Regions from separate parts of the Cryobacterium sp. M23 genome, predicted to be linked through region 1. Evidence: predicted binding sites of a transcription regulator. Region 1 holds the regulator's gene; the other holds the start of a gene.
What was found. The regulator LexA, encoded in region 1, represses DNA repair genes until DNA is damaged. The targets are predictions, from matches to a motif close to TCGAACANNTGTTCGA.

Region 1 (6,025 bases):
GGTCAGCGAGAGCATCGACACCCCGAGAACGGATGCCCTCGCCGGCCTCCGCTTCGCCTACAACACCCTCGGCGCCCTCGCCGAGCGTCCCGCCCTGTTCGTCGCCGCGCCGTACGGCAGCCTCGACGACGCCCTACCCGTTCTTGCCATCACCCCGGTGGAAGCCATTGGGCTTGACCTCGTGCGGGGAAGCGTGCCGGCGGAGACCCCCGGACTGGACACGACCACTCTCGTGGCCGGCATCATTGACGGCCACAATATCTGGCGCGGCGACCTGGCCGCCGCCTTCGACACGGCGGCCGGCCTGGTCCGCCTCTCGCCGCGGATCTCGGTTTCCACCTCAACCTCGCTGCTGCACGTTCCCCACGACGTCGACGATGAATCGGCGCTGGACGACGACCTGAAGAGCTGGCTGGCCTTTGCGGATCAGAAGGTCGCGCAGGTTGCCACACTCGCCCGCGGCCTCAGTCTGGGTCGCCGTGCCATCGAGACCGACCTCTCTGCGGCCTCCGCGGCCCTCGACGCGCGGGGGGTGGCTCCCGGAGTCCACGATGGCGCCGTTCGGGTGCGCGCCGACGCGCTCGCTCCGGGCGACTTCACCCGGGGCGCCTACGCAGACCGAGTGGCAGCCCAGGAGATGGCCCTCGGGCTGCCGTTCCTGCCGACGACCACGATCGGATCCTTCCCGCAGACCGGGGACATCCGTCGGGCCAGGGCGCAGCTGGTACGGGGGGTGCTGAGCACCGAGGAATACCGGGACCTGATGCGCGCCGAAATCCGTCGGGTCGTCGCGTTGCAGGAAGACATCGGCCTCGACGTGATCGTGCACGGGGAGCCGGAACGCAACGACATGGTGCAGTACTTCGCCGAGAACCTGGACGGCTTCGCGGTCACCGAGAACGGCTGGGTGCAGTCCTACGGCAGCCGGTGCGTGCGCCCGTCGATCCTCTGGGGTGACGTGTCCCGACCGCGGCCCATCACGGTCGAGTGGTCGGCGTTCACGCAGGGGCTGACGCCCAAGCCCGTCAAGGGGATGCTCACCGGTCCGGTCACGATCCTCGCGTGGTCGTTCGTGCGCGACGACCAGCCGCTGGGCGAGACGGCCAGGCAGGTGGCCCTGGCCCTCCGGGACGAGATCGCCGACCTGGAGACGGCCGGCATCCAGATCGTCCAGGTCGACGAGCCCGCGCTGCGGGAGCTGCTGCCGTTGAAGCAGAAGGACCAGGCGGAATACCTCGACTGGTCGGTGGGGTCCTTCCGCCTGGCGACGGCCGGTGCGGCCGTGGCCACCCAGATCCACACCCACCTCTGCTACTCGGAGTTCGGGGTGGTCATCGACGCGATCCGCAACCTGGACGCCGATGTGACCAGCATCGAGGCGGCACGCTCTCGCATGGAGGTGGTGGGCGATATCCGGTCCCAGGGCTTCGACCACGGTATCGGCCCGGGAGTGTGGGACATCCACTCGCCGCGTGTGCCGAGCGTATCCGAACTCACCGACCTGCTCGAGCGCGCCGCGGCAGCCATCCCGGCCACCCGGCTCTGGGTGAACCCCGACTGCGGCCTCAAAACCCGCGGCTACGCCGAAACCGTCCAGTCCCTGCACAACATGCTCGCCGCCACCCGCATCCTCCGCGCCCGCCTGACCTCCTCCGTCTCCGCCTGACCCCGCCTCCACCCACACAAAAGCCGGGCACGACACCAAAAACAGTGTTCGTGCCCGGCCCACACGACCCGGATCACAAGACCCGACCGAAATAACCATGGTGACTCAACGCACGCGCGTCTCCACGACGCTGGTCGAAACCGTCGAGACCAAGAGTCGGACTGAAGTGCTGAAGTGCTGAAGTGCTGATGTGCTGTAGTGCTGATGCCCTAAACCGACCGCAGCACTGCCACAACCTTCCCCAGAATCTCGGCGTGATCGCCGACGATGGGTTCGAAGTTGGTGTTGCGGGGCAGTAGCCAGGTGTGCCCGTCGCGCTGGCGGAAGACCTTGACGGTTGCCTCGTTGTCGAGCATGGCTGCAACGATTTCACCGTTTTCGGCGGTCTTCTGCTGCCGCACGACGACCCAGTCGCCGTCCATTATCGCGGCGTCGATCATCGATTCGCCCGACACCTTGAGCATGAACAGGTCGCCCTTGCCCACCAGCTGGCGGGGTAGCGGGAAGATCTCGTCGATCTGCTGTTCGGCGGTGATCGGGATGCCGGCGGCGATTCGACCGACAAGCGGAACCATGGCGGCGTCGCCGACCTGCACTCCGGTGTGGAAACTCTCCGAGGCTCCGGCCGTCGTGTCTTCGGGCGACTGCGGAATCTCGATGAGCACCTCCAGTGCTCGGGGACGGTTCGGGTCTCGGCGGAGGTAACCGCTCAGTTCCAGCTGGTTGAGCTGGTGGGTGACGCTCGACAGTGACGACAGGCCGACGGCGTCGCCGATCTCGCGCATGCTCGGCGGATAGCCGCGTTGGCTGACCGAGCGCTGGATGACGTCGAGGATGGCGAGCTGCTTCTCGCTGAGGCTCTTGCGCCGTCTGGTGCCGCCCTTGTCGCGGGGACCGCTGGTGTTCTGTGCCACGTTCGTCGCTCCTCGTTTTGATTGATGCGCTGGCGGCAAACAGCGAATGCCGCCGATTCACGCGAATGTCGGGGGTGCCTGATTGAGTGTCAATCAACAATCGAAACTGTATCCGCGTTGAGCCCATTAAACAAACATGTATTCGAGTGGGTCGGAGTAAATATTTCAGAAACTACCGAATAAAGCTTGATTGTTCGAATAATCGAATATACATTCGGAACATAAGTTCGCATCCGGCTCTCCCGGCCGAGAGTCGGATGCGTCTTCTCACAGGAGGTATGACATGAGCACTGCACTTGAACGAGGCGCCCCCATCGCGACCGGACGCACCCGGCTCCGACTCACCCGGCGCGGTCGCGTCGTTTTCACGTCCCTGGCTGCCTTTCCGCTCGTAGCCGTGGCCCTGGTCGTCACCCTCAACGGAGGCATCGCCGCCGCCGAGAACTCGACCGTCGCTCGCGTGGCCACGGCCTTCGACCACGTCACTATCAAGTCGGGGCAGTCGCTCTGGCAACTTGCCGAGACAATCGCGCCCACGTCCGATCCGCGCGAGGTGATCGCCGAGATTGTGAGCCTCAACCAGCTGCCGTCCGACAGCGTGCAGCCCGGTCAGCGGCTGGCGCTTCCGAACGACCTGTGAACTACCCGCGGCGAGCCCCCGCCGGTTTCACCCCGGTAACATGGGGGGAGTGACCAGTCTCAACGATCTTCCCCTTCGCGATAATCTGCGCGGACTCACTCCCTATGGGGCGCCGCAGTTGCACGTGCCGGTGGCTCTCAACGTGAACGAGAACACCCACGGCATCCCGGCTGAGGTGGCGCAGGACATCGTGGCGGCGTTGGCTCTGGCGGTCACGACCGTGAACCGATACCCCGATCGGGAGTTCACCGAGCTGCGGGATTCCCTCGCCCGTTATCTTGGTCACGGCCTCACCCGAAAGAACATTTGGGCCGCCAACGGTTCCAACGAGGTTCTTCAGCAGGTGCTGCAGGCTTTCGGCGGCCCGGGTCGGTCCGTGCTCGGCTTCGCGCCGACCTACTCCATGTACCCTCTGCTCGCCTCCGGCACCGGCACCCGCTGGATCGCGGGTGGTCGTGACGCAAAGTTCGAACTCTCCCCGGCCACGGCGCTCGAGTGGGTCGACCGGGTTGCCCCTGACGTCGTCTTCCTCTGCTCGCCGAACAACCCCACCGGCACGCCCCTGTCCCTGGAAACGATCGAGGCCGTCTACGATGCGAGCGACGGCATCGTCGTCGTCGACGAGGCGTACGCCGAGTTCGGGACGGATGACGCGCCAACCGCCCTGAGCCTGCTTCCCGGCCGGGAGCGCCTGCTGGTGTCCCGCACCATGAGCAAGGCGTTCGCCTTCGCCGGTGTGCGCGTCGGCTATCTGGCCGCCGATCCCGCTGTGACGGATGCCCTCCGCCTGGTTCGTCTGCCCTACCACCTGTCCGCGCTCACGCAGGCTGCCGCGGTCGCCGCGCTCGTCCACACGCCCGCGATGCTTGCCATGGTCGACGACATCCGCGGGCAGCGGGACCGCATCGTGAGCGAACTGGCCCGGCTTGGCTACACTCCGCTGCGCAGTGCGAGCAACTTCGTGCTGTTCGGCGGCGTTGAGGACCCTCGGGCCACCTTCGAGGCGCTGCTGGCGGAAGGCATCCTTGTGCGCGACGTCGGCATCCCGGGCCACCTGCGGGTCAGCGCCGGCACCGAGGCCGAGACCACGGCGTTCCTCGACGCCCTCGAGGCGCTTGGGCGGTCGTGAACGGCTCGGGCCAATAAACTAGCCGTATGAGCTTCTCTTTCGCGACCACCTCGCCCCGTTTCGCCCACCTGCAGCGCGAGACCAGCGAGTCGAGCATCGACCTGTCGCTCAATCTCGACGGCACCGGTGAGTCGGACATCCAGACGTCGGTCCCGTTCTTCGATCACCTGCTCACGGCCTTCGCGAAACACTCGTTGACCGACCTCACCGTGCGCGCCCGCGGCGATATCGAGATCGATGTGCACCACACGGTCGAGGACGTCGGCATCCTGCTCGGCCAGGCGATCAAGCAGGCTCTCGGGGACAAATCCGGCATCTCCCGCTACGGTGACGCCGTCGTGCCGCTCGACGAGGCCCTCGTACAGGCCGTCGTCGACATTTCCGGGCGCCCCTACCTCGTGCACCAGGGCGAGCCGGCCGGTTTCGAGTTCCACCTGATCGGCGGCCACTTCACCGGCTCCATGGTGCGCCACGTGTTTGAGGCTATCGCCTTCAACGGCGGCCTCACGGTGCACGTCACCGTGCAGGGCGGCCGCGACCCGCACCACATCGCCGAAGCCGAATTCAAGGCGTTCGCCCGCGCGTTCCGCCAGGCGAAGGCGCTCGACCCGCTGGTGTCCGGCGTCCCCTCGACCAAGGGTGCGCTGTGACCAGCGTCGTTGTCCTCGACTACGGCACCGGAAACGTGCACTCCGCCGTCAAGGCACTCGAACTCGCCGGGGCCGAGGTGACGCTGACCAGCGACCGCCGTCAGGCGCTTGAGGCCGACGGGCTCGTCGTGCCCGGCGTGGGCGCGTTCAGCGCCGTCATGCAGGCCCTGAAGGCGGTGCACGGCGACGAGATCATCGACCGCCGGATCGCGGGCGGACGCCCGGTGCTGGGCATCTGCGTGGGCATGCAGATCATGTTCGAGCACGGCGTCGAACGCGGCGTGGACACGGAGGGGCTGGGCGAATGGCCCGGCACCGTGACGCAGCTGACGGCGCCGGTGCTGCCGCACATGGGCTGGGACACGGTCACGCCGGGGGAGGGCTCGACGCTGTTCCATGGCCTCGAGCAGGAGCGCTTCTACTTCGTGCACTCCTACGCCGCCCAGGAATGGTCCCTCGACGTCATGCCGCCGTTCCCGAAACCGATTCTCACCTGGTCCGAGCACGGACAACCTTTCCTGGCCGCCATCGAGAACGGACCGCTTACCGCCACCCAGTTCCACCCGGAGAAATCCGGTGAGGCAGGCATCCGTCTGCTCCATAACTGGCTCGGCACAGTCAAGAACTGACTTTGACTTTTCCCTGACTGACCTGGTCGCCGCGACCATTCCCAACCGAGGACACCCATGACTGTGAATACCCCTTCCCTCCGTCTTGTTCTGCTGCCCGCCGTGGATGTGGCCGACGGCAAGGCCGTTCGCTTGACCCAGGGCGAAGCCGGCACCGAGACCAACTATGGCGACCCCGTCGACGCGGCACTTGACTGGGCCCGCCAGGGCGCCGAGTGGATCCACCTCGTCGACCTCGACGCGGCCTTCGGTCGCGGCAACAACACGGATGTCATCCGCACTGTGATCCGCGAGGTCACGGGCGTGAAGATCGAGCTCTCCGGCGGGATCCGCGACGACGCGTCGCTGGACGCGGCCCTGAACGCGGGCGTCAGCCGGATCAACCTGGGCACCGCGG
Region 2 (6,025 bases), on a different contig from region 1:
GCCTCCGTCTACCGCTACATCGGCCGGCTAGGGCTGCGCGACGAAGACCTGCAGCCCATCCTGCTCGACTGGCGGGTGCCGCAGGCCAGCGCGTTCTACCAGGCCACCGCGGCGACGCCGCTCGGCGCCCGCGCCCGCCGGCATCTGCTCTCGAAGGGGCGGGACATCGTGCGCATCGAGGACGAGATCCTCGACGCCGCGCTTCTCGAGGACGATTCGGCAACCCAGCACCAGGGGGAGGGCGCACTGCTGGCCGCGCTCACCGCCCAGCGCACCGGGCACATGAGCGATATCGTCTCGACGATCCAGGCGGAGCAGGACCGCATCATCCGTTCAGACCTGAAGGGCGTGCTCGTCGTGCAGGGCGGCCCGGGCACCGGCAAGACGGCCGTGGCCCTGCACCGTGCGGCGTACCTCTTATATACGCATCGGGATCGGCTGAAGAACTCGGGTGTGCTCATCGTGGGGCCGTCGGAGTCCTTCCTGCACTACATCGAGGCGGTGCTGCCGTCGCTGGGGGAGACCGGGGTGGTGCTCGCATCCGTGGGCCAGCTCTACCCGGGCATCGAGGCCACCCGAGAGGATGCCCCGGCCGTCGCCGCGATCAAGGGCCAGACCTCGATGGCCCGGCTCGTTCAGCGTGCCGTGCGGTCGCGGCAGCGGGTGCCGGCGTCGGCGCAAGTGCTGGTCGTGAACGGTGACCGGCTCACGCTCAAGCCGCAACTGATCGAGACCGCGATTCACCGAGCGCGGGCCGGCGGCAAGCCGCACAACGAGGCCCGGGTCACGTTCGTGAAGAACGCGCTCGCCGCGCTCTCCCGGGAGTGGCTCGCGCAGTTGAAGGACCAGGGCCGGTCGATGGACGACACTGATCTGCCCATGCTGCGCGAAGACCTGCGCCTGGCCGACGACGTGCGGGTGGCGCTGAACACGGCCTGGCTGCCGCTCACCCCCGAGAAGCTCGTGCAAGACCTCTACGCCCGCCCGCAATGGCTGGCGCAGCTTACCCCCACCTGGACGCCCGCTCAGCGCGCGCTGCTGCACCGGCCGCGCGATGCCGAGTTCACCATCTCGGACGTGCCGCTGCTCGACGAGGCGGCCGAGCACCTGGGCGAGTACAACGTGGTCGACGCAGCCCAGAAGCGCGAGCAGAAGGAGCAGCGCAAGCGCGACGTGGAGAACGCGGAGTTGGCCATCTCGAACATGGAGGTGAAGGGGCTGGTGAACGCCAAGGCGCTCGCCGACAACTTCGCCGAGCTTGGCGACCGGGCCACCACGGCCGAGCGCGCCGCGCTCGACCGCACCTGGACTTACGGTCACGTGGTCGTCGACGAAGCACAGGAGCTGTCGCCGATGCAGTGGCGGCTGGTTCTGCGGCGCGGCCCGCTGCGGTCGTTCACGATCGTGGGCGACATCGCCCAGGCGGCGTCGGCCGCGGCCGCGTCGAACTGGCGCGACGCCCTCGAGCCCCTGCTCGGCTCCTCGCTCGAGGCCTCGCGGTGGCGGCTCGAGGAGCTCACCGTGAACTACCGCACGCCGAGCCAGATCGCTTCGGCTGCCGAGTCGATGGCGCTCGCGCACGATCTGCCGATCACTCCGGCGCGGTCGGTGCGGGCGAGCGAGTGGCCGATTGAGACGGTTTCGGATGTTGTTGAGGCTGTTCGGCGGGAACGCTCGCTGGGGTTGGGTGGCACCGTTGCAGTGATCGTGCTGGAGCCTGCGCTGGCGGGGGTTGTTGGTTCGCTGGCTGCTGCGTTTGATTCCTTGGGCGTCAGTGTCGGTGCCGGGGCTGCGGGGCTGCTCAAGGATGTGGCGGTGCTCACCCCGCAGGATTCGAAGGGGCTGGAGTTCGACGCCGTGATCGTGGTGGACCCGGCGGGTATCGTGGCGGCGTCCTCGCGTGGCGCCGGGGCGCTGTACGTGGCCATGACGCGGCCTACGCAACGGCTGTATCTCGTGGCGACGGGGGAGTTGCCCGCGGGGCTGTAGCTGTGGTTTCGCGGCTCGGTGGTTTCGCTTGTGGAAACCCGGCGAGCCATTCTCTGAACCCGCGCTGCGGCATCCGTGCCCCTGCGTTAACTAAGGACTTTTTCGCGACACGCCGTTCCCCGTGGCGCCAAACCCGGCGTGTCCCGAAATTCTCCGAGTTAACGTCACGACGGATGCCCCGCGGCGGCCCCGAGTGGACGCATTGAAAGGGGCGGCTGATCGGCCTACGTTCTGAGAACGCTCTTCTCAATTCACAGATCGGAATCAAAATGGCCTCTTTCGACGTAGTCATGGAACAGTCCAAAGACCTGGATTCGAATGAGAAGCAGAGGGCCGCTGGTGATCTGCTCAGGTCGCTGGGTTCCTATGAGATGCAGAAGGGCGTCAGCGAGATCCTCAGATCGAGGGACGCGCCTGGGAAGGCGAAAGCCATCGAGGACGCGACTGCGTTGCCCAAGGGCGATGCGGCGCGAACGACTCTGCTGATCATCCTCATGGTGGGTCTGTTCGCGATCGCGGTTATGTGTGTTTGGGGCGGCATCACGGCCAAGAATGCGTCGTCCGCTGCCCCGCTCTACCTCATCGCCACCGCGGTCGTTTCAGGAACTCTGGGACTGTTCGCGAAGAGCCCGATCTCAGGACGCAGCGACTCTTAGCAGAGGGGGGCGCTAGTTTCCCTGTCCCGGTGGTTGGGGTTGCCGGGACCCGGCGAGCCGCTTTCCTCGCCTCGCCACTCCTGCGCCGGCCCCCGGCCGAACGAATTCGACGGAGATTTTGCTCAGAACCGGCCCACAGCAATCCGTTTGGGCTCGAAATCGGTGAAATCTCCGTCGAATTCGGTAGGGACCCGGGTGCCTGAGGCGCGCACCGACGGATGCACGTGGTCGGCCAATACCACCGCGCCGACCGAATTACTTTCGATATCTGTGCAGAAGCTTTTGACTCTACACTCGTATACGTATACGATTAAGGCATGGCTGGAGCCCCCACTCCGCACCACCCCACCGCCTCACCGCAGGCGGTGTCTTCCCTCGCGCAGGCACCCCGTGCACAATCATCCCTCGTGCAGCAGTTGCAGCAGGCGCGTGATCTGGCCGCGGCCGTGCTGGATTCGGTGTCCTTCTCCCTCCTGGGCGAGGCGGACGCGATGATGGTGCTGGGCACGGTCGAAGACCTCGGCCGCCGGGTCGATGCGGCCAGGGTTGCCTCTGCCGCTGACATTTCGGTGCGGTGCCGCCGCATCCTGGGCCATGAGTCCCTGGCGGATAAGAACGGGGCCAGCAGCGGCATCGACCTGATCACTCGTCTGACCCGCGTCTCTTCCCGTGAGGCGAACCGGCGGGTGCGCCTGGGCGAGAACGTGACCCCGCGCCGGGCGGGCACCAGCATGCTGCCGCCCTTCTACCCGGCCGTGGCCGATGCCCTCACCGCCGGGGACCTCGGCGTCGACGCGGCCGAGAACATCGTCACGGCCCTCGACCAGGTTGCGGCCCGGGTCGCGCCCGACGACCTCGGCACCGCCGAGCGCGCCCTGGTGGCCAGCGCGACCGGCGCCGCCACCGACGAAACCCAGGGCCTGCCGGGTGAGGGGTTCGCGTTTCCTGCTGACCTGGTGCGGGGTATGGCGGGGCAGTGGCAGGCTCGCCTCGATCCCGACGGCACCGCCCCCAACGAGCCCGTCGCCGAGACCCGCAGCACTGTCGGCTTCGGGCTCTTCCGTGACGGCCTCTACCCGCTTCGCGGCGGCGTCACGTCGGAGCTCCGCGGCATCATGAACGCCATCTTCGACACGTACCTCTCCGCTCACGCGGCGCCGGCATTCCCCACGGCCAAGGAACAGGCGCGCATGGCGGCCGGGCAGCTGATCCCGGGCGCCGAGGCCGCGGCCCTCAGCGACGACCGTAACGGCGGTCAGAAACGCGCCGACATCCTCCGCGGTGTGTTCGAAGCCGCCACCCGTGACCCGGGAACCCCGACCATGGGCGGCGCCGCCCCCACCGTCATGATCCACGTCAACCAGGCCGACCTGGCCGCCGACCGCGGGGTGGGCTGGATCGACGGCGTCGAAGCGCCGATCTCGCTGACAAGTGTGAAGCAGGCGCTCTGCGCCGGCGGATTTCAGGAGATCGTGTTCGGCCTGAGGAACGAGGTCCTCAGGCTCAGCACCGAGAATCGTTTCTTCAACCGGGCCCAGCGCCGCGCCATCGCCGCCCGCGACGGCGGCTGCATCATTCCCGGCTGCACCGTGCCCGCCGCCTGGTGCGAAGTACACCACGTCATCCCCTGGCACCGCGGCGGAAAAACCGAGATCACCAACGGGGTGCTGCTGTGCTGGTACCACCACCACAGCATCGACACGTCGGGCTGGAACATCCGCATGATCCGGGGCAAACCCCAAGTCCGGGCACCCTACTGCTACGACCCCACCCGCACCTGGCGGGCCGCGGGAGGGCACCGGGCTGGGGTCTCCTAAGAACGTGCCCACTTTCGCCACCACCCGGGCGCGAAGCGCCCCCACAGCTCGACAGGCGCGACCAGCGTCAAGGTGAGTTCCTTGAATTGCGTCACCGGTCTCGACAGGCCCGACCAGCATCAACGTGAGTTCCCGGAATCGCGTCACCACGAGGGAACGACGGTCTGAAGCGGGGTCGTTGTACACTTTTTCAGGCGTTGCGCATCCGTGACCTTTGTTCGGCGCCGCGCATCTGGCGCCGGCCCGCACTTCTGGGCCTCTCCATTCAGCCTCACAAAGGAATTACAATTCACATGACGACACTTCCCCGCCTGGTTGCCTTCGACCTCGACGACACGCTCGCCGCGTCCAAGTCACCGATCGACCCGCGCATGGCGGAGCTCATGGTGAGCCTGCTCGGCGTCGTCGACGTGTGCGTGATCTCCGGTGGGCAGATCGCTCAGTTCCACATGCAGCTGATCGACAACCTCGGCACCGCGACCGAAGACATCCTCTCGCGCCTGCACCTGATGCCCACCTGCGGCACCCAGTACTACCGGCACGCCGACGGCGACTGGAACCAGGTCTACGCCGAGTACCTCAGCGAGGACGAGAAGGCCCGCGCCCTCGCCGCCGTCGAGGCCACTGCGAAAGACCTCGGCTACTGGGAGAGCGACACTTGGGGCCCGATCCTCGAGGACCGCGGCTCGCAGGTCACCTTCTCCGCCCTCGGCCAGGCCGCCCCGGTGGTCGCCAAGACCGCCTGGGACCCCACCGGCGAGAAGAAGAACACTCTGCGCGAAGCCGTCCAGGTGCTGCTGCCCGACCTCGAGGTTCGTTCGGGCGGGTCCACCTCGGTCGACATCACCCGGCAGGGCATCGACAAGGCCTACGGCATGCTCAAGCTGGCCGCCCTCACCGGCGTGCCCCTCGACGATATGCTCTTCATCGGCGACCGCCTCGACGAGAACGGCAATGACTACCCGGTAAAGGTTCTCGGCGTCGAGTGCTTCGCCGTGGGGGGCTGGGAAGACACCGCAGCCTTCCTCGAGACGCTGATCCCGAAGCTGGCAGCCTTCGCAAACTAACGGCTAATGGGGTGTCCGCTGAATGCGCGTTCGGGACACCCCAGAGTGCCGTGCTTCAGTTGCCCAGCAACCCCATCAGGTAGCGGCCATAGCCGCTCTTGATCAGCGGTGCGGCGAGTTCGGCCAGCTGCATGTTGCTGATCCACCCGGCGCGCCAGGCGATTTCCTCGATGCAACCCACTTTGAAGCCCTGGCGGTCCTCGATGACACGCACATACTCCGACGCCTGCATCATTGATTCAACGGTTCCGGTGTCGAGCCAGGCGGTACCCCGGTCGAGCACCTGCACGTGCAGTCGCCCCTGTTTCAGGTAGCGCTCGTTGACCGTGCTGATCTCGAGTTCGCCGCGTGCGCTGGGCGCAATGGTCTTGGCCATGGCAACGACCGAATTGTCGTAGAAATACAGGCCGGGAACCGCGTAGTTGCTCTTCGGCTGTGCCGGCTTCTCCTCGATCGACAGCGCCGTCATGGTGCTGTCGAACTCGACCACTCCATA

Region 2: CXY82_RS09765 (HNH endonuclease signature motif containing protein) is a predicted target of LexA. The motif match lies at 2,940-2,955, and genes of this name have one in related genera.

What each region holds. Positions count from the first base shown of each region.
Region 1 is NZ_PJJV01000062.1:25,964-31,988, reverse strand. It holds gene metE (5-methyltetrahydropteroyltriglutamate--homocysteine S-methyltransferase) at 1-1,666, shown strand, start outside; gene lexA (transcriptional repressor LexA) at 1,876-2,580, opposite strand; gene CXY82_RS05950 (LysM peptidoglycan-binding domain-containing protein) at 2,864-3,220, shown strand; gene CXY82_RS05945 (histidinol-phosphate transaminase) at 3,270-4,349, shown strand; gene hisB (imidazoleglycerol-phosphate dehydratase HisB) at 4,376-4,999, shown strand; gene hisH (imidazole glycerol phosphate synthase subunit HisH) at 4,996-5,628, shown strand; gene priA (bifunctional 1-(5-phosphoribosyl)-5-((5-phosphoribosylamino)methylideneamino)imidazole-4-carboxamide isomerase/phosphoribosylanthranilate isomerase PriA) at 5,686-6,025, shown strand, end outside.
Region 2 is NZ_PJJV01000072.1:48,490-54,514, forward strand. It holds gene CXY82_RS09755 (ATP-binding domain-containing protein) at 1-1,989, shown strand, start outside; gene CXY82_RS09760 (hypothetical protein) at 2,259-2,645, shown strand; gene CXY82_RS09765 (HNH endonuclease signature motif containing protein) at 2,963-4,462, shown strand; gene CXY82_RS09770 (HAD-IIB family hydrolase) at 4,756-5,529, shown strand; gene rfbA (glucose-1-phosphate thymidylyltransferase RfbA) at 5,585-6,025, opposite strand, start outside.